One region of the Mesorhizobium sp. M8A.F.Ca.ET.057.01.1.1 genome, then DNA from elsewhere that is predicted to be linked to it. Evidence: predicted binding sites of a transcription regulator. Region 1 holds the regulator's gene; each other region holds the start of a gene.
The links. Region 1 encodes LexA, which represses DNA repair genes until DNA is damaged. Its sites were predicted from a motif close to TGTTCNNNNTGTGTTCNG; they were not measured.
Positions count from the first base shown of each region.

Region 2: recA (recombinase RecA) is a predicted target of LexA. The motif match lies at 1,818-1,835, and genes of this name have one in related genera.
Region 3: EJ077_RS22595 (PA0069 family radical SAM protein) is a predicted target of LexA. The motif match lies at 2,101-2,118, and genes of this name have one in related genera.
Region 4: EJ077_RS11420 (ATP-dependent helicase) is a predicted target of LexA. The motif match lies at 2,911-2,928, and genes of this name have one in related genera.

Region 1 covers NZ_CP034454.1:3,201,961-3,207,019, reverse strand. Annotated here, with positions in the region: gene EJ077_RS14970 (ABC transporter substrate-binding protein) at 1-586, opposite strand, end outside; gene EJ077_RS14965 (GntR family transcriptional regulator) at 740-1,513, shown strand; gene lexA (transcriptional repressor LexA) at 1,925-2,668, shown strand; gene EJ077_RS14955 (ComEC/Rec2 family competence protein) at 2,662-5,059, opposite strand, start outside.
Region 2 covers NZ_CP034454.1:3,797,310-3,802,368, reverse strand. Annotated here, with positions in the region: gene EJ077_RS18095 (pseudouridine-5'-phosphate glycosidase) at 1-655, opposite strand, end outside; gene EJ077_RS18090 (carbohydrate kinase family protein) at 734-1,678, opposite strand; gene recA (recombinase RecA) at 1,957-3,057, shown strand; gene alaS (alanine--tRNA ligase) at 3,329-5,059, shown strand, end outside.
Region 3 covers NZ_CP034454.1:4,722,381-4,727,439, reverse strand. Annotated here, with positions in the region: gene EJ077_RS22600 (ribonuclease HII) at 23-718, opposite strand; gene EJ077_RS22595 (PA0069 family radical SAM protein) at 872-2,026, opposite strand; gene EJ077_RS22590 (glycosyltransferase) at 2,177-2,689, shown strand; gene moaB (molybdenum cofactor biosynthesis protein B) at 2,955-3,509, opposite strand; gene EJ077_RS22580 (4-(cytidine 5'-diphospho)-2-C-methyl-D-erythritol kinase) at 3,511-4,398, opposite strand; gene EJ077_RS22575 (hypothetical protein) at 4,425-4,610, opposite strand; gene EJ077_RS22570 (S49 family peptidase) at 4,694-5,059, opposite strand, start outside.
Region 4 covers NZ_CP034454.1:2,470,680-2,475,738, forward strand. Annotated here, with positions in the region: gene EJ077_RS11415 (hypothetical protein) at 1-112, shown strand, start outside; gene EJ077_RS11420 (ATP-dependent helicase) at 151-2,871, opposite strand; gene EJ077_RS11425 (glucose/quinate/shikimate family membrane-bound PQQ-dependent dehydrogenase) at 3,126-5,059, shown strand, end outside.

The sequences.
Region 1 (5,059 bases):
CCACCTCGAAGCCCGCGGCGGGCGCTGCCGCCTTGATCTTTTCGACCAAGGCAACGTCATTGGCCTCGCCCGGATTGTAAGGCACGCCGAAGCGCTTGGCGTTCGGCAGCAACTTCTTGGTGAAGGCCATCACCGCGGCGACGTCCTGCAGATCGCTGGCGCCGGTCATGCCTTCGTCTCCGGCGTCCCACGACGGCACCAGCTTGGCCGCCACTGGATCGGTGACGGCGGCAAAGACGATCGGAATGCCGGAACCGGCGAGCGCCTTCTTGGCGATCTGCGAGACCGGCGTGGTGATGGTGTAGATCAGCTTGGGCTGCTCGGCCTGCAGCTTGGCAATCATCTGCGGCACCAGCGATGCATCGAAATTGGTATGGCTTTCCGTGTAGACGACGTCCTTGCCCTCGACGAAGCCATTGTCCGTCAGCGCCTTCTTGAAGCCGGCTATGGCGGCGTTGAGCTGGGGATGCTCGCCGAAATTGGCAATGCCGACGCGTATCTGGTCGGCGGCGGCGCTGCCGGCGCTGATGATCAATGCCCCTGCCAGGGCCAATCCCGACAGCCAAGCAGATTTCGACTTCAACATCATTTCCTCCCAGATTTGATTGGTGCCGCCCATCGGGCCGCACTTGCAGCGATCATGGTCAGTCCCTCGCTGCGTGTCAAACATTATATATAATTCTTGCCATGACCCAACTTCATATATAATTTTCGCAGGCCCGACGCTGGACGGACCGCGATGCAGGACAAAACGAGCTCCACAAAGACGGAGGCAGCCTATCAGCTGTTGCGGCGCGATATCCTGACCACGCGCCTCATGCCCGGCGCCCCGCTGAAGCTGAGTGCGCTACGAGGGACCTATGGCGTCGGCTGGACGCCGTTACGCGAAGCCTTGTCGCGGCTCGAGGCCGAACGCCTGGTCACCGCCATCAGCAACCGCGGTTTTACCGTGGCTCCGGTGTCGCGAGCCGAACTGGAGGACCTGGCGCGCGCCAGGATGGTGGTCGAGATCCCGCTGTTCCTCGAATCGATGGAGAAAGGCGGCAAGGAGTGGGAGGATGCCGTGGTCACCGCCCACTACCGGCTCTCCCGTTGCAAGACCGCGGTCGACGATCCCTCGGATGCGGCCGTCGACAAATGGGACGAGAATCACGAGGCTTTCCATGCGGCGTTGCTGAGCGCCGCCACATGCGATTGGCTGCTGCGTTTCCGCTCGACGATCTCGGATCAACTGCGGCGGCATCATCGTTTTCTTGGTCTGGCGCCGACATTGCGGGCCGCGGCCGGCCTCAAGGATGGCTACGAAGAGGCGATGGAGGCACTGCGCGAAGCGATTGCGATCGAACATCATACCGCGATTATGGAAGCGGCACTCGATCGTGACGTCGAGCGGGCCAAGGCACTGATGGCGGCCCATATCGGCTACACCCTGCACGTCTATGTCCACAGCGAAGACAGCGGCGCTACCAAATACGCCGCCCGCGCCGGCAGCTTGAAAGCGGGTTCGGGATGACTTCGGCGCTTCCGCGACACCTATTCGCACGCGCTGGTCGCAGGGGGCCGGACGCCTGGGTCCATCGCAGCCCCGAGGCCACCAGTCGTTGGCGTTTTGGTTTCGTTTCGTTCCGCGAGTAGCGGACCGATAAACTATACGATCCGACCGGCAAAAGCCTTCCGAAATGGCTGATGCCAAGTCTGGGCAGAGGATGGGCCACAGCCTATTAACCATAACGATTTCAATGAGCCTGCCGATGGCGGAAAAGGTCGGTTTCGGCGCGCGGTCACGGACAAAAAACTTCAGACGCCTTAACAACTTCATTAAACTTTAAACGGTTGCGGAACACAACTGGAACAGATAGTGTTTGTTCTGGGTTTGTTTTTTCGATTCCGGTTCAGACCTTCGTTCAATGCCTTGGGGGCCGCCATGCTGACACGCAAGCAACATGAACTGCTGATGTTTATCCACGAACGGCTCAAGGAAAGCGGGATACCGCCCTCCTTCGACGAGATGAAGGAAGCGCTCGATCTTGCCTCCAAATCCGGGATTCATCGCCTGATCACGGCGCTGGAGGAACGCGGCTTCATTCGCCGGCTACCCAATCGGGCGCGTGCGCTGGAAGTGCTGCGGCTTCCGGATTCGATCGCGCCCGGCCTGAACGCGGCGAAGAAATTCTCGCCAAGCGTCATCCAGGGCAGCCTTGGTCAAAACAATCTTGGCCGCCAGCTCAAGCCCGTGACGGCCCCTTCGCGCCTGCCTGCCGCCGGCAATGACGACGATGCGGTTTCAGCCGTGTCCATCCCGGTCATGGGCCGTATCGCCGCCGGTGTGCCGATCGATGCCATCCAGCATCAGACCCATTCGATCTCGGTGCCGCCGGATATGATCATGGGCGGCGAGCACTATGCGCTGGAGGTCAAGGGCGACTCGATGATCGAGGCCGGTATCTTCGACGGCGACACGGTCATCATCCGCAATGCCGATACGGCAAGTCCGGGCGAAATCATCGTGGCGCTGGTCGACGAGGAGGAAGCGACGCTGAAGCGGTTCCGCCGTAAAGGCGCCTCGATCGCGCTCGAAGCCGCCAATCCCGCCTATGAAACGCGCATTTTCGGGCCGGACCGGGTCAAGGTACAAGGCAAGCTTGTCGGGCTGATCAGGCGCTACTGAGACGGTTTGCCATCGGACTTGTCGGGCTTTTTATAGGGCGGCAGCCCCCTCGCCTCGCGTGAGAATTTTCGCTGCTCGTGCCAGGGCCGGTATGGTCCCTCGACAGCGAATTCGATCGCAGCCGGAGTTGTAGCCGACTGGGGATCGAAGAAGACGGCAGCACTTCCCTTGCGGGCGAGTTGCCGTTTCGTGACGACGAGAACCAGCGGATTGTGGCAGGCGTCATAGGCGGTCGCATCATTGACGACGATCAGGTCGGCGAAAGCGCAGGCTTTCCAGGTGTTCTTGCGATCCTCGACATAGGCTACGATCGCGCCGGAAGGGTGCCTGGCAAGGCAAAGGCCTTCGCGGCAATAGAACGGCGATCCCTGCGGCAGGTCGGTGGGAGCGGCAATATCGAATTGCCCGTCCGCCTTGTCGAACATTTCCGGTTTGACGATTGTTTCGGAGATCAGAGCGCGTTTCCAGTTGTCGGCTGCGAATTCGTTCGGACGTTCCCGGTTGACGGCCAGTTCGCCATTGCCGATCGGCAGGGCGACCAGCCGCGCGTCTTCCGAGATCAGCACATCGGGCGTGCGTATGTCCGACACAGTCAACAGACCGGCAAGTGCGAATGGCAGCGCCGCGAGCCGCAGCCAGGTCGTCGCCATCGTCGCGATGACCAGCGCGACGGCCACCAGCAGCACGGATTGCTGCGAGATCAGCCCTACCCCATCGATTGGCGAGCGCTCCGATATCCATGACGATACGGCGATCATCGCTGTCAGGCCTTTACCCATCACGTAGAGAAACGGACCGTCGGCACCGAAGGGCATCGCCAGCGAACTGAGGACCGCAAAAGGCATGACGACCAGCGACACGATCGGCATGACGGCCAGATTGGCGAACAGGCTGAGCGGCGACACCCGCTGGAAATGCCAGATGGCGAACAGCGCCGTCGCGCTACCGGCGATGATGGACGTCATGGCCAATCCACCTGTCGCCAGCAGGAATTTTCGCATCAGGAACCCGGGAAGGGATCGCTTCGGCGGCGGTGGCTTCGTCTTGCCCGCATGGTGGTCCGCCCAGCCGGCATAGGCGCCAACCAGGGCCGCTGTTGCCGCGAACGACATCTGGAAGCTCGGGCCGACGACCTCGTGCGGGGAAACCAGGATGACGGCGATCGCCGAGATCGCCAGGTTGCGCATGGTGAGCGCCGCGCGATCGAACAAGACGGCGATCAGCATCACCGCCAACATGATGAAGCTGCGTTCTGCCGCTACGACGACCCCGGAAATGACGAGATAGGCGGCGATCGAGAAAAGTGCGGCGGCGGCAGCATATTTCTTCACCGGCCGGCGCGCGGAAAAGTCTGGAAACAGCGCGAAGGCACCGCGCAGCAGACCCATGATGGTGCCGGCGACCAGCGCCATATGCAATCCGGAAATCGAGATGATGTGATAGATGCCGGTACGCCGCATCGCTTCGTTGATTTCATCGGGAATGCCGGCGCGCACGCCGACGATCAGCGCCGCCGCGATCTCGCCTTCGGCGCCACCAATGCTGCCCCTGATGTGGTCGGCGATGGCTTCGCGGGCATTTTCGATGCCTGAAAAAAGGCGTGCCGACAGCGGCATCTCACCATCGTCGGTAGCGACAACCGTTGGATTACCGAGAAAGAAGCCGCTGCCGCCGATGCCTGCGAAATAGCTGTCGAAGGAGAAGTCGTAGCTGTCCGGCCGCACCGGACCGGTCGGCGGCAGCAGTTTGGCGTAGCCTGTGATAAGCGAGCCAGCGGTCATTTCCGGCGGTATCTTGCGTGCCGAAAGCCGGACCCTTTCCGGCGCATAGCGCAATTTCGGCCGGGCGGTCGAAATCACGTCCATGGTCAACCGGATGCGGCCGCTCTCCATCTCCTCGAGCGAGACCACGCGGCCGGTCAATTGAGTCGAGATTTCCGAACCCAGCATCCGGGTTCCTGCTCGCCATGTTTCGACCTTCGCCGCGAGCAGGCCCAACGCGCACAACAGCACTGCCATGAAACACAGATGGGTTTTCGGCCAGGAGCGCGAGACGAACGCACAGGTCGCCGCCAGCACCATGACCGCGACGGGCTTTGCAAAATCGGGCTCGGTCGCCAGCGAAAAGTAGCCGATCGCCCCGACGGCCAGGCAGACCGGCACCAGCAGGAAGGCGATGCCCCGGTCGAGTTCCAGCTCCGCCGCCTTGGCCAAGCCGTGGCGCAGGCGAGGCAAGGATACCAGGCCCATTTGCCGGCGCACGCGGACAATACTGCGTGCAGCAGGAGACGGAGTTGGCGCTGGCAAGCCAGCTTGCAACGGCTGGGTTGCCGGCGCAGCCACGAGCGGCGACGGCAGCGGGATCGCCGGAGGCGTCGCAAACAGGGACCGC
Region 2 (5,059 bases), 600 kb from region 1:
TCTGGTAGAAATGCGCGATGTCTTCCGGCTTGTGCAAGGTCAATGGCGCGCGGAACGGCGACTGCCGCGACCAGAAGGCCGGCATCGTCTCGCAGCCATGGCCGACCACGGGCACGCCGCGCGTCTCCAGCACCTCCAGCGTCTTCTCGATATCAAGGATGGCCTTCGCGCCGGCCGAGACGACGATGACCGGCGTGCGCGCCAGTTCGTCGAGGTCGGCCGAGATGTCGAAGCTCTTTTCCGCGCCCTTGTGCACGCCGCCGATGCCGCCGGTGGCGAACACCTTTATCCCGACCATGTCAGCCGCGATCATCGTCGCGGCGACCGTGGTGCCCCCGGTGCGGCCTTGCGCGACGGCGAAGCCGAGATCGGCGCGCGACAATTTCATGGCGTCACCCGTCATCGCCAGCGATTCGCGTTCGCCGTCCGAAAGCCCGACCTTGATGCGGCCGTTGACCACGGCGATCGTCGCTGGCATGGCGCCGCCGTCAGCGATGATTTTTTCGACATTGGCCGCCATGGCGCCATTGTCGGGATAGGGCATGCCATGGGTGATGATGGTGCTTTCGAGCGCCACCACAGGACGCCCGGCGGCCAGGGCCTGCGCCACAGGCACATGGATATCGATGAAAGGGCGGGCGGTCTCTGGCGTCATTTCTGATCTCCGATCCGGAATGCGGCGCATCCATCAGGAAAGCGTAAGCTTCGCTGCGGCGTTATGAATTTCCCGGTCTCATGCCACTTCCCTGGCATCCGGCACAAGGGCCAGCGCTTCCGCGAAGCTCGCCGGGGAGAATTCGGGCACCGCATTGGCGCTCTCGATGGTCAGCGTCGCCGCCGCGACACCTTCGCGCAGGGCCTGGTGCAGCGGCAGGCCGCGCAGCAGCGCCGCGACCGTCGCACCCGCGAGCGCGTCGCCGGCGCCGGTGACATCGGCGACTTCTCTGGGAGCTGGCGGCAGGATCGAAAAAGCGCCTGTGCTGTCGAAACCCAGCACAGGGCCACTGCCTGCCGTGACCACGCCGCTGGCAAGGCCGCTGCATCGCAACCCGTCGATCATCTCCCGCTCGGCAGCGTTTGGATTGACCCCAGCCAGCACAACGGCCTCCCGCCGGTTCATGAAGAGCTGAGCCAGCCCGCCGAGCACCGGTATCAGCCGCGTCACCTTGGCCGGCGAAATCGCGATGGCGAAAACCGGTTTGCCGGCGGCGAGCGACAGCAACCCTTCCAATGCGGCCGACGGCAGATTGGCGTCGCACAGGATGGCATCGGCGGCGGCTACCTCCCGGCGGATCTTGGAACGCCTGATCTGTTTGGGAAAGGCCAGGTCGTACAGCGCCATATCGGCAAAGCCGACGATCAATTCGCCCTCGCGGTCGATCAGAGCCGTGTAGCTCGGCGTGGTACGATCGAGGAATACCGCCGACAGATCGGCGATGCCTGCCTCGGCGATGGCCCGTGAAACCGTATCGCCCGCCGCATCGCCGCCGCGCACCGAAAGCAGGGACGCGGAGAGGCCGCGCCGCACCATGCCGCGCAGGGCGTTGAAGACGCCACCGCCGACATCCTCGCGCATCGTGCCGGGATTGGAGGCGGCCGGCACGTAAGGACCGGACACCTGGCCACGCCGGTCGATATGGGCGCCGCCCAGGGCCAGTATCTTCACTGAATTCACCATGGCGGCGATATGACCTTTGTTGTTGTAGCCGCACAAGCGCTAGAGTGCGCGACAGAGCTTCGCACGCAAGACGGCGATTCGGCCGGGGGAATGCTGGGGCCGGCTGGCCCAATGCGGAGCCAGTTCCTGACCGGCTTGGCAAGACAAAAAAAGAACAAATCCCGATATCTATTGTTTTCAATTGGTTGTCACCCCTTGCCAAATGAGAACAAAAAGGTACAAAATGCCAGGGATTACGGATTGTCCGGCCTTCATTGACGACCAAGGGGTGATGTATCATGGCTCAGAATTCTTTGCGGCTGGTAGAGGATAAGGCAGTGGACAAATCAAAGGCTCTGGATGCGGCGCTGTCGCAAATCGAGCGGGCTTTCGGCAAGGGCTCGATCATGCGGCTCGGCGCCAACGAGCAGGTCGTCGAGATCGAAACGGTGCCGACCGGTTCGCTCGGCCTCGACATCGCGCTCGGCGTCGGTGGCCTGCCGCGCGGCCGCATCATCGAGATCTACGGGCCGGAAAGCTCGGGCAAGACGACGCTGGCCCTGCATACCGTGGCCGAGGCCCAGAAGAAGGGCGGCATCTGCGCCTTCGTCGATGCCGAACACGCGCTCGATCCGGTCTATGCCCGCAAGCTCGGTGTCGATCTCGAAAACCTGCTGATCTCACAGCCCGACACCGGCGAGCAGGCGCTGGAGATCTGCGACACGCTGGTGCGTTCCGGTGCCATCGACGTGCTGGTGGTCGATTCGGTGGCGGCGCTGACGCCGCGCGCCGAAATCGAGGGCGAGATGGGCGATTCGCTGCCCGGCCTGCAGGCCCGCCTGATGAGCCAGGCGCTACGCAAGCTGACCGCTTCGATCTCGCGCTCCAACACCATGGTCATCTTCATCAACCAGATCCGCATGAAGATCGGCGTCATGTTCGGCTCGCCCGAAACGACGACCGGCGGCAATGCGCTGAAATTCTATGCTTCCGTACGCCTCGACATCCGCCGTATCGGCTCGGTCAAGGATCGCGACGAAGTCGTCGGCAACCAGACCCGCGTCAAGGTGGTCAAGAACAAGCTGGCGCCACCCTTCAAGGTGGTCGAATTCGACATCATGTATGGCGAGGGCGTCTCCAAGACCGGCGAACTGGTCGATCTCGGCGTCAAGGCCGGCGTGGTCGAGAAGTCAGGCGCCTGGTTCTCCTACAATTCGCAGCGTCTCGGCCAGGGCCGCGAGAATGCGAAACTGTTCCTGCGCGACAATCCCGACACCGCGCGCGAGATAGAACTGGCGCTCAGGCAGAATGCCGGACTGATCGCCGAAAAATTCCTCGAGAATGGTGGCTCAGAGGGCAATGGCGACGACGGTTTTGAGGACGAAGCCGGCGCCATGTAGGGCAGCGCCAGAGTTTGGCCATAAATCCAGCCTATTTTCCGATGCTTAAGTAACAGAGTTCTTTAGTACCGCGTTCAAAACCGCCGGCCTTCGCGCCGGCGGTTTTCGTTTGCGTGCCCGCGCAAATGCCGGTGCGAAGCGTGAATTGGCCCAATTTCGTGTTTCTGGACAGGGTCAAGAGCTACGGCTAAAAGGCCAACTCCATCTTCTAGAAAACACTGAGCCATCTCCCGCCGGTCCGGCCGGCGGCTCTCTTGAAAAGGCAGTATCCATGAGTGGCGTGAACGAGATCCGGTCGACCTTTCTCGACTATTTCCGCAAGGAAGGCCACGAGGCCGTTGCCTCGAGCCCACTCGTGCCGCGCAACGATCCTACCTTGATGTTCACCAATGCCGGCATGGTGCAGTTCAAGAACGTCTTCACCGGCTTGGAGAAGCGGCCTTATTCGCGTGCCACCACGGCCCAGAAAAGCGTTCGCGCCGGTGGCAAGCACAACGATCTCGACAATGTCGGCTATACCGCGCGCCACCTGACCTTCTTCGAGATGCTCGGCAATTTTTCCTTCGGCGACTATTTCAAGGAGCGCGCCATTGAGCTTGCCTGGAACCTCATCACCAGGGAGTTCGGGCTGAAGAAGGACAAGCTGCTGGTCACCGTCTACCACACGGACGACGAGGCGGCCGGCTTCTGGAAGAAGATCGCCGGTTTCTCCGACGATCGCATCATCCGGATCGCAACCTCGGACAATTTCTGGGCGATGGGCGACACGGGACCGTGCGGCCCCTGCTCGGAAATCTTCATCGACCGTGGCGAGCACATCTGGGGCGGCCCTCCGGGCAGTCCCGAGGAGGACGGCGACCGGTTCCTCGAATTCTGGAACCTGGTGTTCATGCAGTACGAGCAGGTGACGAAAGAGGAGCGCGTCGACCTGCCGCGCCCGTCGATCGACACCGGCATGGGTCTGGAGCGCATGGCCTCCATCCTGCAGGGGGTGGATAGCGTCTTCGAAACCGACCTGTTCCGTCATCTGATCGATGCGGCGTCCTCCGCGCTTGGGCGCGCGCCCGACGCGGAGACGGTTGCGTCCTACCGCGTCATTGCCGATCACCTGCGCTCATCCTCCTTCCTGGTTGCCGACGGCGTGCTGCCCTCGAATGAAGGCCGCGGCTATGTGCTGCGCCGGATCATGCGCCGCGCCATGCGCCATGCGCAGCTGCTCGGCGCCCGCGATCCGTTGATGTGGAAACTGGTGCCGGCCCTGGTGCGCGAGATGGGCCAGGCCTATCCGGAACTGGTCCGCGGCGAAACGATGATTACCGAGACCCTGAAACTCGAAGAGACCCGCTTCCGCAAGACACTGGTGCGCGGCCTCGGGCTGCTGTCCGAGGCGACGGAGAAGCTCGGCGCCGGCGACATGCTGGATGGCGAGACGGCATTCAAGCTCTACGACACTTATGGCTTCCCGCTCGACCTGACGCAGGACGCGCTGCGGCAGCGCAGCATCTCGGTCGATCTTGCTGGGTTCACCAACGCGATGGAGCAGCAAAAGGCGGAGGCGCGTAAGCACTGGGCCGGGTCCGGCGAGGCCGCCACCGAGACGGTTTGGTTCTCCGTGCGTGAAAAGACGGGCGCCACCGAATTCCTCGGCTACGAAACCGAGCAGGCCGAAGGCCTCATTCAGGCGCTGGTCAAGGACGGCAAGACCGTCGACAGCGCCGCCAAGGGCGATGCGGTCGCCGTGGTCGTCAACCAGACGCCGTTCTATGGCGAATCCGGCGGCCAGATGGGCGACACCGGCGTCATCTCGGGTGAGGGGTTCTCGGTCGAGATCTCCGATACGCAGAAAAAGGCCGATGGTCTGTTCGTGCATCTCGGCAAGGTGGTCGCAGGCACGGTCATGACGGGGGCCGCGGTCGAACTGAAGGTCGATCATGCCAGGCGTTCCAGGCTGCGCGCCAACCACTCCGCGACGCATCTGATCCATGAGGCGCTGCGCGAGGTG
Region 3 (5,059 bases), 1.5 Mb from region 1:
TGACGAAGAACCGCCGCTCGACTCAATCCAGCCCGGCGAGGCTGTCTTCTTCCGCCACCTCGACACCCCCAAGCCTGAACGGCGCAAACGAGGTGCGGTGCAGCCGCGCCACCGGCCCGTGCGCCTCGATCGCCGTGCGATGCCGGGCCGTGGCGTAACCCATATGGACTTCGAAGCCGTAGCGGTCGTGATGATTGCCGCAGCCACACATCATGCGGTCACGCATGACCTTGGCCACGATCGAGGCGGCGGCGATCGATTGCGAGCGCTGGTCGCCCTTGATCAGCGCGCGCCCTTCGCAGGGCAGTCCCGGCGGCACGTCGCGCCCGTCGGCGAGCGCGAGCTTTGCCTGAACCGGCAGCCCGACCAGCGCGCGGCGCATCGCCTCGAGGCTCGCCTTTAGGATGTTGCTGCCATCGATACCCTCCGCGCTGATCGACGCCATCGAGACGCCGAGCGCGGAACCGAGGATGCGCAGGAACAGCGCTTCGCGCTGCAAGTGGCTAAGCCGCTTGGAATCGTCGAGCCCTTCGGGAATGTTGGCGGGGTCGAGCACCACTGCCGCCGCGACGACCGGACCCGCCAGCGGGCCACGACCGGCTTCGTCCATCCCCGCGACCGGCCACAACCCATCGGCCATCGCCTTCGTCTCGAAGGAGAAATCGGGTTTCTCGACGATTTCGAAGAGAAGCGGAGAATCAGAACGCGCGCGAGCCATGTTGCGGCGAGGTTCGCATCGGCTCCGATTCTCCGCAAGTCCCTCCGGGTCGGGTGGGGCGCCGGACCGGGAGGGCACCGTCTGCAGGCCGGGGCAGGCCGGACGGGATTCTTGGCCGCAGCGGTCATGAACAGCCGCGGCGATTTTCAATTTTCAGAGCAGCATCAACTGCTCCTGGTCCTTGCCGGCGGCGACGAACTGGTCAGTCCGAAGCGTGCGCCGCTCCGCATTGAGGCCGAGCCGCTTGGCGGTGATTTCGAAGCGCCGGCCGATCTGCCAGGCATAGGGGCCGGCGCCCTTCATGCGCTTGCCCCATTCCGAATCGTAGTCCTTGCCGTCGCGCATCGAACGGATCAACGACATGACGTGGCGATAGCGGTCGGGATAGTGGCGCAGCAGCCAGTCCTTGAAGATCGGGCTGACCTCCAGCGGCAGGCGCAGCACCACATAGCCAGCCTCGCGCGCCCCGGCATGGTGTGCCGAGTCGAGGATGCGTTCCATCTCCTGGTCGGTCAGGCCCGGAATGATCGGCGCCACCATCACCGAAGCCGGAATGCCGGCATCTGAAAGCTGCCTGATCGCCTCCAGCCGCTTGGTCGGCGTCGAGGCGCGGGGTTCCATCGTCCTGGCCAGCATGCGGTCGAGCGTTGTCACCGACAGCGCCACCTTGGCGAGCCCGCGCTCGGCCATGCGCGACAGAATGTCGATGTCGCGCACCACCAGGGCCGATTTGGTGACGATGCCGACCGGATGACCGCGTGCCTCCAGCACTTCGAGGATCTCGCGCATGATCCGGTATTGCTTCTCGATCGGCTGGTAGGGATCGGTGTTGGTGCCGATGGCGATGGTGCGCGGCTGGTAGCCGTCCTTCGACAACTCCTTGTCGAGCAGGCGTGCCGCGTCCGGCTTGGCGAACAGCTTGGATTCGAAATCCAGGCCCGGCGACAGGCCCATGAACGAGTGCGTCGGCCGCGCGAAGCAATATACGCAGCCGTGCTCGCAGCCGCGATAGGGATTGATCGACCGGTCGAAGGAGATGTCGGGCGATTCGTTGCGGGTGATGATGGTGCGCGGCCTCTCTACCTGCACCTCGGTCTTGAACGGGGGCAGTTCCTCCAGCGAACTCCAGCCGTCGTCGAAGACATGTCGGCTGACAGGTTCGAACCGGCCGGATGGATTGATGCCTGCCGACCGGCCACGGTTGCGGTCCGGACGGACCCGCATGCCGCTCTGCTCGATCATCGCGTTGGCCATTTCGGCTCGTCCTGCTCCGAAGGCTGCAATGTCGGCGCGCATGATCGGTTCCATCTTCGCCCGCTCCCAGGGACTGTCCATGTTCTGTCGAATCGCTCTGCTCATGAAATTGTTCCTATTTTGTTGATGAGAACAAAGCAAGAACTTTTTATGGTGCGGCGCAAAAACTGGCGTCGGCCAGCGCTTTCCGCTATTCGGCTCATGATGCTCAGTGTTCTCATCGAAACGCATAATGACGAGGAGGGTCTCGCCCGCACGCTGGCGACGCTGATCGGCGGCGCGGTCGAGGGCGTGGTGCGTGAGGTCGTCGTCTGCGACACCGGCTCCACCGACCATACGCATCGCGTGGCCGAGCATGCCGGCTGCCACTATGTGGGGAGCGGTGGCATCGCCGCCGGCATTCGCCAGGCCAAGGGTGACTGGCTGCTGCTTCTCGAACCGGGTGCGAGGCTGGTGGAGGGTTGGATCGACGCGGTTGTCGCCCATACCGCCAGGCAGACCATGGCCGCCCGGTTCTCGCGGGCGCGGGGTAGCCGTTCGCCGTTCATGGCCCGGGTCTTTTCGGCAAACCGTGCGCTCGCCGACGGACTGGTGATCAGCAAGCGACAGGCGGCATCTCTATCCAAGAATGCCGGCAGCGCCGAGGCGTTGGCGCGCGGTCTGGCGACAAAGAAGCTCGACGCCGAGATCTGGGCGGCACCGCCGAGGCAGAGGTGATTTTTGCGACTGCTCTTTGGCAGGCGCGGATTTCGATTTGCGATGGATCCAGCTCTGTCGAAAATCGCAGGCGTACGTTGCCGCAATGCCACCCGCCCGTGTGGATGGTCCCAGTTTGCACGGCCATCATATCTGCCTTCTCGTGAACGGTAGGGATCGCCCACGATGATACTGTCTCCGGCACCGGGTTTGGAATGGCCGTTCGAAGGCGCCGGCGCTGTTCTGCCTGGCGAACACGGCGTGAAGCCGGCACTTTGCCTGAGTTTTACGGGACCGATTTGCCGCGCCGCAGATGTTCGTCCAGGCGCGGCATGATCTCGACGAAGTTGCAAGGCATGTGCCGGTAGTCGAGCTGTGCCTCGATGATGCCATCCCAGGCGTCCTTGCAGGCGCCGGGCGAGCCCGGCAGCACGAAGACGAAGGTGGCGTTGACGACGCCGCCGGTCGCCCGGCTCTGGATCGTCGAGGTGCCGATCTTGTCGTAGGAGATGCGGTGGAACACTTCCGAAAAGCCGTCCATGCGCTTTTCGAAAATCGGCTCCAGCGCCTCGGGCGTCACATCGCGGCCGGTGAAGCCGGTTCCGCCGGTGGTGATCACGACGTCGATGGCCTTATCCCGCGACCACGCCAGAACGGTGTCGCGGATTTTTTCGCGGTCGTCGGTGACGATGTCGCGGGCGGCCAGAGTGTGGCCGGCCGCAGTGATGCGATCGGCCAGCGTCTGGCCGGATTTGTCGTCGGCGAGGCTGCGTGTGTCGGAAACCGTCAGCACCGCGATGCGCACCGGAATGAAGGCACGGCTCTCGTCAATCCTGGCCATCTCACTCAGCCTCCGATGCCATGCTGCGCGTTGCCGCGACGAACCAGTCGGGCTGGCGACCGCGGATTTCGGCGGCCGCGCGCTTGGCGACATTGCTGGTCTCGAACAGGCCGAAGCACGTCGCGCCCGATCCGGACATTCGTGAAAAACCCGATCCAGCCTTATCAAGCCATGAAAGCGCCCTGCCTATGGCGGGCTGCATCGCAAGGGCTGGCTTCTCGAGGTCGTTGCGGGTCACCTCCAGCCAGTTGCGCAGGCTGTGAAAATCGATGCTACGCGGCAGCGGCGGCAATGGCTCATTGTCGCGACGGGACAGTGCGGCGAAGATTTCCGCCGTCGAGACGGGCGTTCCCGGATTGACCAGCACCAGACCCAGCGCCGAAAAATCCGGCACCATGGAGAGATCGTCACCAATACCGCGCGCCACCAGCGGCTTTGCCGCCAGGCACATCGGCACGTCGGCGCCTAGCGAAAGACCGATCCGCGCCAACTCGGCGCTATCGATATCCAGCCCCCAACTCTCCGCCAACCCGCGAAGCACGGCCGCCGCGTCGCTAGACCCTCCGCCCACGCCGGACGCGACTGGAAGGTTCTTTTCGAGCCTGATGGTCACGGGCGGCGTGCTCCGAAGAACGGCGGCCTGCCGCAACGCATCGCGTGCCTTCAGCACCAGATTGCCGCCATCGAGCGGGACGTCCGCGGCATAGCGGCCGGACGCGATGAAATCGTCGGCTTCAGCCGGCGCGATCTCGATCCTGTCGCCAAAGCGCGTGAACACAGCCAGGCTTTCGATGAGATGGTAACCGTCGGGGCGCCTGCCGGTGACGTGCAAAGCAAGATTTATCTTGGCGGGTGCCGTCCATGTCCGGACACGCGGACCGGATTCCACAGTCTCGATTGCGAGTGAAATGAGGGTCAGTCCTTGGCCAGCCGGTATTCGCCGGTCTTCGGATCCTTGACCAGCGTTCCCATCGCGCCGTTGGCCGCCTGTTTTTCGGTCCGCCGCACCTTGGCAGTCACGCGCTCGGCCTCGCGCAGGAAGGTGCGGTAGCCAAAATAGGCGGCTGCGCCGACGACGGCGAAGAAAATGAGCTGCGGCATGTCAAAACTCCTACCACGCTGGGCCGGTAAGGGCGGCCCGTCGGGTCTTTCGGGCAACCATACTAGACGCTTTCATGGCTTTTTCAAAGCCCGAAGCGCGCCCACAATGCGCGCTCTTCCGCCGCATCGATGACGCCGCTGGCGGCAGCCGCGGCGATATCGGGCGCTGAAAAGCCCTTGTTCGAGCCGAACAGGCCGAAGCGGCCGAGGAAACCGCGCGGCGCCGAGACCAGCCTGAGCTGGGTCTTCGGCCCGAACCGGGTCTTCAGCACAGTGCGCATGTCGCCGAGTGCGTCGACGAGGCCGAGCTCCAGGCCTCGCTTGCCGGTCCAGAACAGCCCAGTGAACAGATCCGGATCGTCCTTGAGCTTCGTGCCGCGCCGCTCCTTGACCAGATCGATGAAGGTCTCGTGCACTTCGAGCTGCAGCGCTTTCAGCCGCTCGACGTC
Region 4 (5,059 bases), 730 kb from region 1:
CGAATTCCTGCTGCGCCAGAAGACGGACTGGCGCGCGGAACTGAAGGAAATCCTGTTTACGACGGGGGATATCGTGAAGGCCGGCGAGAGGGGCGAGAAGAAGGTGGATTGAACGGCTTCGCCGGCTTCTTATCAAAGCCTGGCCCCAACTCACACCGGCAGCACAAACCCATCCAGCACGCGCTTCTGGCCGGCCTTGTCGAAGTCGATGGTCAGCTTGTTGCCTTCGATGGCCGCGATGTTGCCGTTGCCGAATTTCTGGTGGAAGACGCGGTCGCCGACGCTGAAGGCGGACGGCGTGTCGGAGACGGATTTGGCGACCAGTTCGCCGTCGATGGTGCGGCCCTTAACGCTGGTGCGGCCGGCGCCGTAGCCGGAGTCGGTCTCGCCATAGCCGATGCGCTCGACCTGATGGCCCGAGCGCGTGCCCCAGTTGCGGTCGGTCGCCTCGGTGCGGTTGGCCTGCGCACGCTGCCAGCCGGGCGTCGAATAGGTGTTGGAGAAGGCGCCGGATTTCTCCGCGCCGCCCGAATTGCCGCCGATATCGTCGAAGCGCGAGGCGCCATACGGGTTCTGCCTTCCTGCCCCTTGGCTGCCGCCACGGCCGGACGCGAACGAACCGCCGCCATAGGGGTTGCCGTAGCCGCCATAGGAATTGCCGGCTTCGGCGACCTCGACATGGGTCTCCGGCAGTTCCTCGAGGAAGCGTGACGGGATGGTCGATTGCCACAGGCCGTGGATGAGGCGGTTGGAGACGAACCAGATATGCAGGTTCTTCTTGGCCCGCGTCAGGCCGACATAGGCGAGGCGGCGCTCTTCCTCGAGCCCCGAACGGCCGCCTTCGTCCAGCGCGCGCTGATGGGGAAACAGGCCTTCCTCCCAGCCGGGCAGGAAAACGGTCTCGAATTCGAGGCCCTTGGCCGAGTGCAGCGTCATGATGGAAACGGCATCGAGCCCGGCATTCTGCTCGGCATCCATGACCAGCGCGACATGTTCGAGGAAGGAGCGCAGCGATTCATACTCCTCCATCGAACGGATCAGTTCCTTCAGGTTCTCCAGCCGACCGGGGGCTTCCGCCGAACGGTCGTTCTTCCACATGTCGGTGTAGCCGCTCTCTTCGAGAATGGTCTCGGCGAGCTCGGTGTGCGGCGTGGTTTCCAGCGCCTTCTGCCAGCGTTCGAAATTGGCCGCGACCTCGCGCAGCGCGGCGCGCGGTTTCGGCTTCAACTCGTCGCTTTCGGCGAGCGTGCCCGCCGCCTCCAGCATCGGGATGCGCATGCCGCGCGCCGTGTCGTGGATCTGGCGGATGGTCGCTTCGCCCAGGCCGCGCTTGGGCACATTGACGATGCGCTCAAAGGCGAGGTCGTCGGTGCCGTTGGCGACGACGCGGAAGAAGGCCAGTGCGTCCCGGATTTCCATGCGCTCGTAGAAACGCGGGCCGCCGATGACGCGGTAGTTCAGGCCGAGCGTGATGAAGCGGTCCTCGAAGGCGCGCATCTGGAAGGACGCGCGGACGAGGATCGCCATGTCATTCAAATTATGCTTCTGGCGCTGGTAGGCTTCGATGGTCTCGCCGATGGCGCGGGCTTCCTCCTCTGAATCCCACGCGGCGTGGACGTTGACCTTGCCATCCTCGGGATCGTTGCGGTCGGTGAACAGCGTCTTGCCGAAACGGCCCTCGTTGTAGGCGATGAGATGGGAAGCGGCGCCCAATATGTGCGCGGTCGAGCGGTAGTTGCGCTCCAGCCGGATGATGGTGGCGCCGGGAAAATCCTTGTCGAAACGCAGGATGTTGTCGACCTCGGCACCGCGCCAGCCATAGATGGACTGGTCGTCGTCGCCGACGCAGCAAATATTAACTCTGTTTTCGCTCACGGGCTGTTCCGCGCCTGCCGGCGCGGGCCCTCCGCCCCCTCTTTTTTGCGCGCCTTCGGCGTCGCGTGAGTGGCCTCGCAACGGCTCGGACGCCCGGTCGGGCTTGCGGCCTTCGGCCGATCGCAGATCGGTTGATGGTGATGAAGTGCGCCCAGCATCGGGCCTTTGCGCCAGGAGGCGCAGCCACATGTACTGGGCGGTGTTGGTGTCCTGGTACTCGTCGACGAGGATGTATTTGAAGCGCCGGTGATAGTCCTTCAGCACATCGGGATTGGCGCGGAAGATGCGGATCGGGTGGCACAGCAGGTCGCCGAAATCGCAGGCGTTCAGCGTTTGCAGGCGTTCCTGGTAGGCCTTGTAGAGCTCGCGGCCCTTGCCGTTGGCGAAGCTGCGCGCATCGCCCTCGGCAATGTCGGCCGGGCCCTGGCCCTTGTTCTTCCAGCCGTCGATCATCTGGGCGAACTGTTTTGCGGGCCAGCGCTTGTCGTCCAGGCCCTCGGCCTGGATCAGCTGCTTGATTAGCCGCACGACATCGTCGGTGTCGAGGATGGTGAAGTCGGATCTCAGGCCGGCAAGCTCGGCATGGCGGCGCAGCAACTTCACGCCGATCGAGTGGAAGGTGCCGAGCCATGGCATGCCCTCGACATTGCCTTCGCCGATCAGGATGCCGATGCGCTGCTTCATCTCGCGCGCGGCCTTGTTGGTGAAGGTCACTGCCAGGATCTGCGAGGGGAAGGCCCTGCCGGTGGCGAGGATGTGGGCGATGCGGGTGGTGAGCACGCGAGTCTTGCCGGTGCCGGCGCCGGCCAGCACCAGAACCGGGCCTTCGGTGGTCTCCACCGCCAGCCGCTGCTCGGGGTTCAGCCCCTTCAGATAGTCCGGCGCATTGTTTTGGCCGCCGCGGGCTGCCATGGCGCGCGCGGCAATGCCCGACGGGGCCGTGGGCCGCGCATTGGGTTCGTCGAAAAAGGGCATGTCTTCGGAAAAGCCGGACATCTCCCCGAATGTAGTGATTCGGGAGGGAAAGACCAGAACTGTCTACGTTTTGTTCCGGTAAAGTGCCTGATACGGCCACTCGAGCGATATGGCGGCCGGCGTTGTGAACAACCGCAGGGGGACAAGGTTGCCGCCGCGGACCCTTGACCTGCGCTTGACAGGCGCGGCGGTCGGGAGAAAGTTGCGTACGGGGCGGCACGCAATGCCGGGTTGCCCAGAGCCGCCATGCGCGCAACAGTCGAAGGAGTATCATCTTGGCTGTCACCATCACCTCCCTCGTCCTCTTCCTCATCGGCCTGGCGCTTGGCGCCGGCGGCATCTGGTTGGCTTCGCTGGGCGGCAGTTGGTACTACATCATCGTCGCTCTCGCCTTCCTGGTCGCCGCCTGGCTGCTCTACCGGCGCCGTTCCACGGCGCTCTGGCTCTATGCGGCGATCGTGCTCGGCACGCTGGCCTGGGCGGTCTGGGAAACCGGTTTCGACTGGTGGGAACTCGGCCCGCGCGGCGGCATCATCGTGCTGGTGGCGCTGTGGCTGCTGACGCCGTGGGCGCGGCGGGGCCTTGCCGGTCCGGACGGCCGCGCGCCACTGATCCTTGCCGTGCTGGCGTCGCTGGCGGTGGCCGGCTATTCGATGACCACGGACCCGAAGGACATTGGCGGCGCGCTCGACACCGACAAGGTGATCCCCAACGCCAATCTCGGCGGCGATGTGCCGGCGGGCGAATGGCACTATTACGGGCGCACGCAGTTCGGCCAGCGCTATTCGCCGCTCGACCAGATCACTCCGGACAATGTCGCCAATCTGCAGCCGGCCTGGACCTACCGCACCGGCGACGTGAAAGGTCCGGACGATGTCAGCGAGACCACCTACCAGGTGACGCCGCTCAAAGTGGGCGACACGCTCTATATCTGCACGCCGCACAATTTCGCCATCGCGGTCGATGCGGCGACCGGCAAGGAGAAGTGGCGCTACGATCCCAAGATCAAGCTCGACAAGGACCGGCAGCACCAGACCTGCCGTGGCGTCTCCTATTATGCCGATGCCGCAGGCGCCGCCGGCCAGCCCTGCGCGACGCGCGTCTACCTGCCGACCTCGGATGCGCGGCTGATCGCGCTCGACGCCGCCAACGGGCAGGTTTGCCCAGCCTTTGCCGAGGGCGGCACGCTCAATTTGTTGACCAACATGCCGTATCCGAAGTCCGGTTATTACTACTCGACCTCGGCGCCGCTGATCGCGGGCGGCAAGATCATCGTCGGCGGCGCGGTCAACGACAATTATTCGACGCAGGAGCCGTCCGGCGTCATCCGCGCCTATGATGCGAGCACCGGCAAGCTGCTGTGGAACTGGGATTCCGGCAATCCGGACCAGACAGCGCCGCTTGCGGCCGGCCAGACCTACACCGCCAACTCGCCCAACATGTGGTCGACGCCGAGCGCCGACGAGAAGCTCGGCCTGCTCTACGTGCCGCTCGGCAACCAGACGCCGGACCAGCTCGGCATGGGCCGCAGCGCCAATGTCGAGAAATTCTCCTCCTCGATCACCGCGCTCGACCTCAACACCGGGCAGTTGAAATGGGTGCACCAGACCGTGCATCACGACCTCTGGGACATGGACGTGCCGGCGCAGCCGAGCCTGGTCGACATCACCAAGGCCGACGGTTCCGTCGTGCCCGCGCTGGTCGGGCCGACCAAGCAGGGCGACCTCTATGTGCTCGACCGGCGCACCGGCGAGCCGGTGATCGCGGTGAAGGAAGTGCCAGCGCCGGGCGGCGCCATCGAAGGCGACCACACATCGCCGACGCAACCGGTTTCCGATCTTACCTTCATGCCGAAGCCGCTGACCGGCGCCGACATGTGGGGGATCACCATGTTCGACCAGCTGGCCTGTCGGATCGAATTCCAGGGCCTGCGCTATGAAGGCCGCTACACGCCGCCTTCCGTCCAGGGCTCGCTGATCTATCCCGGCAATTTCGGCACCTTCAACTGGGGCGGGGTAGCGGTCGATCCGGTGCGGCAGGTGATGTTCGGCATGCCGACCTACCTGGCATTCAAGTCGCAGCTCATCCCCCGCGACCAGGTGCCGCCACCGGACGAGGGGCGCGGCAGCGAGCAGGGGCTGAACCGCAATGAGGGCGCCCCCTACGCAGTGGTCATGGGGCCATTCCTGTCGCCGCTCGGCATTCCGTG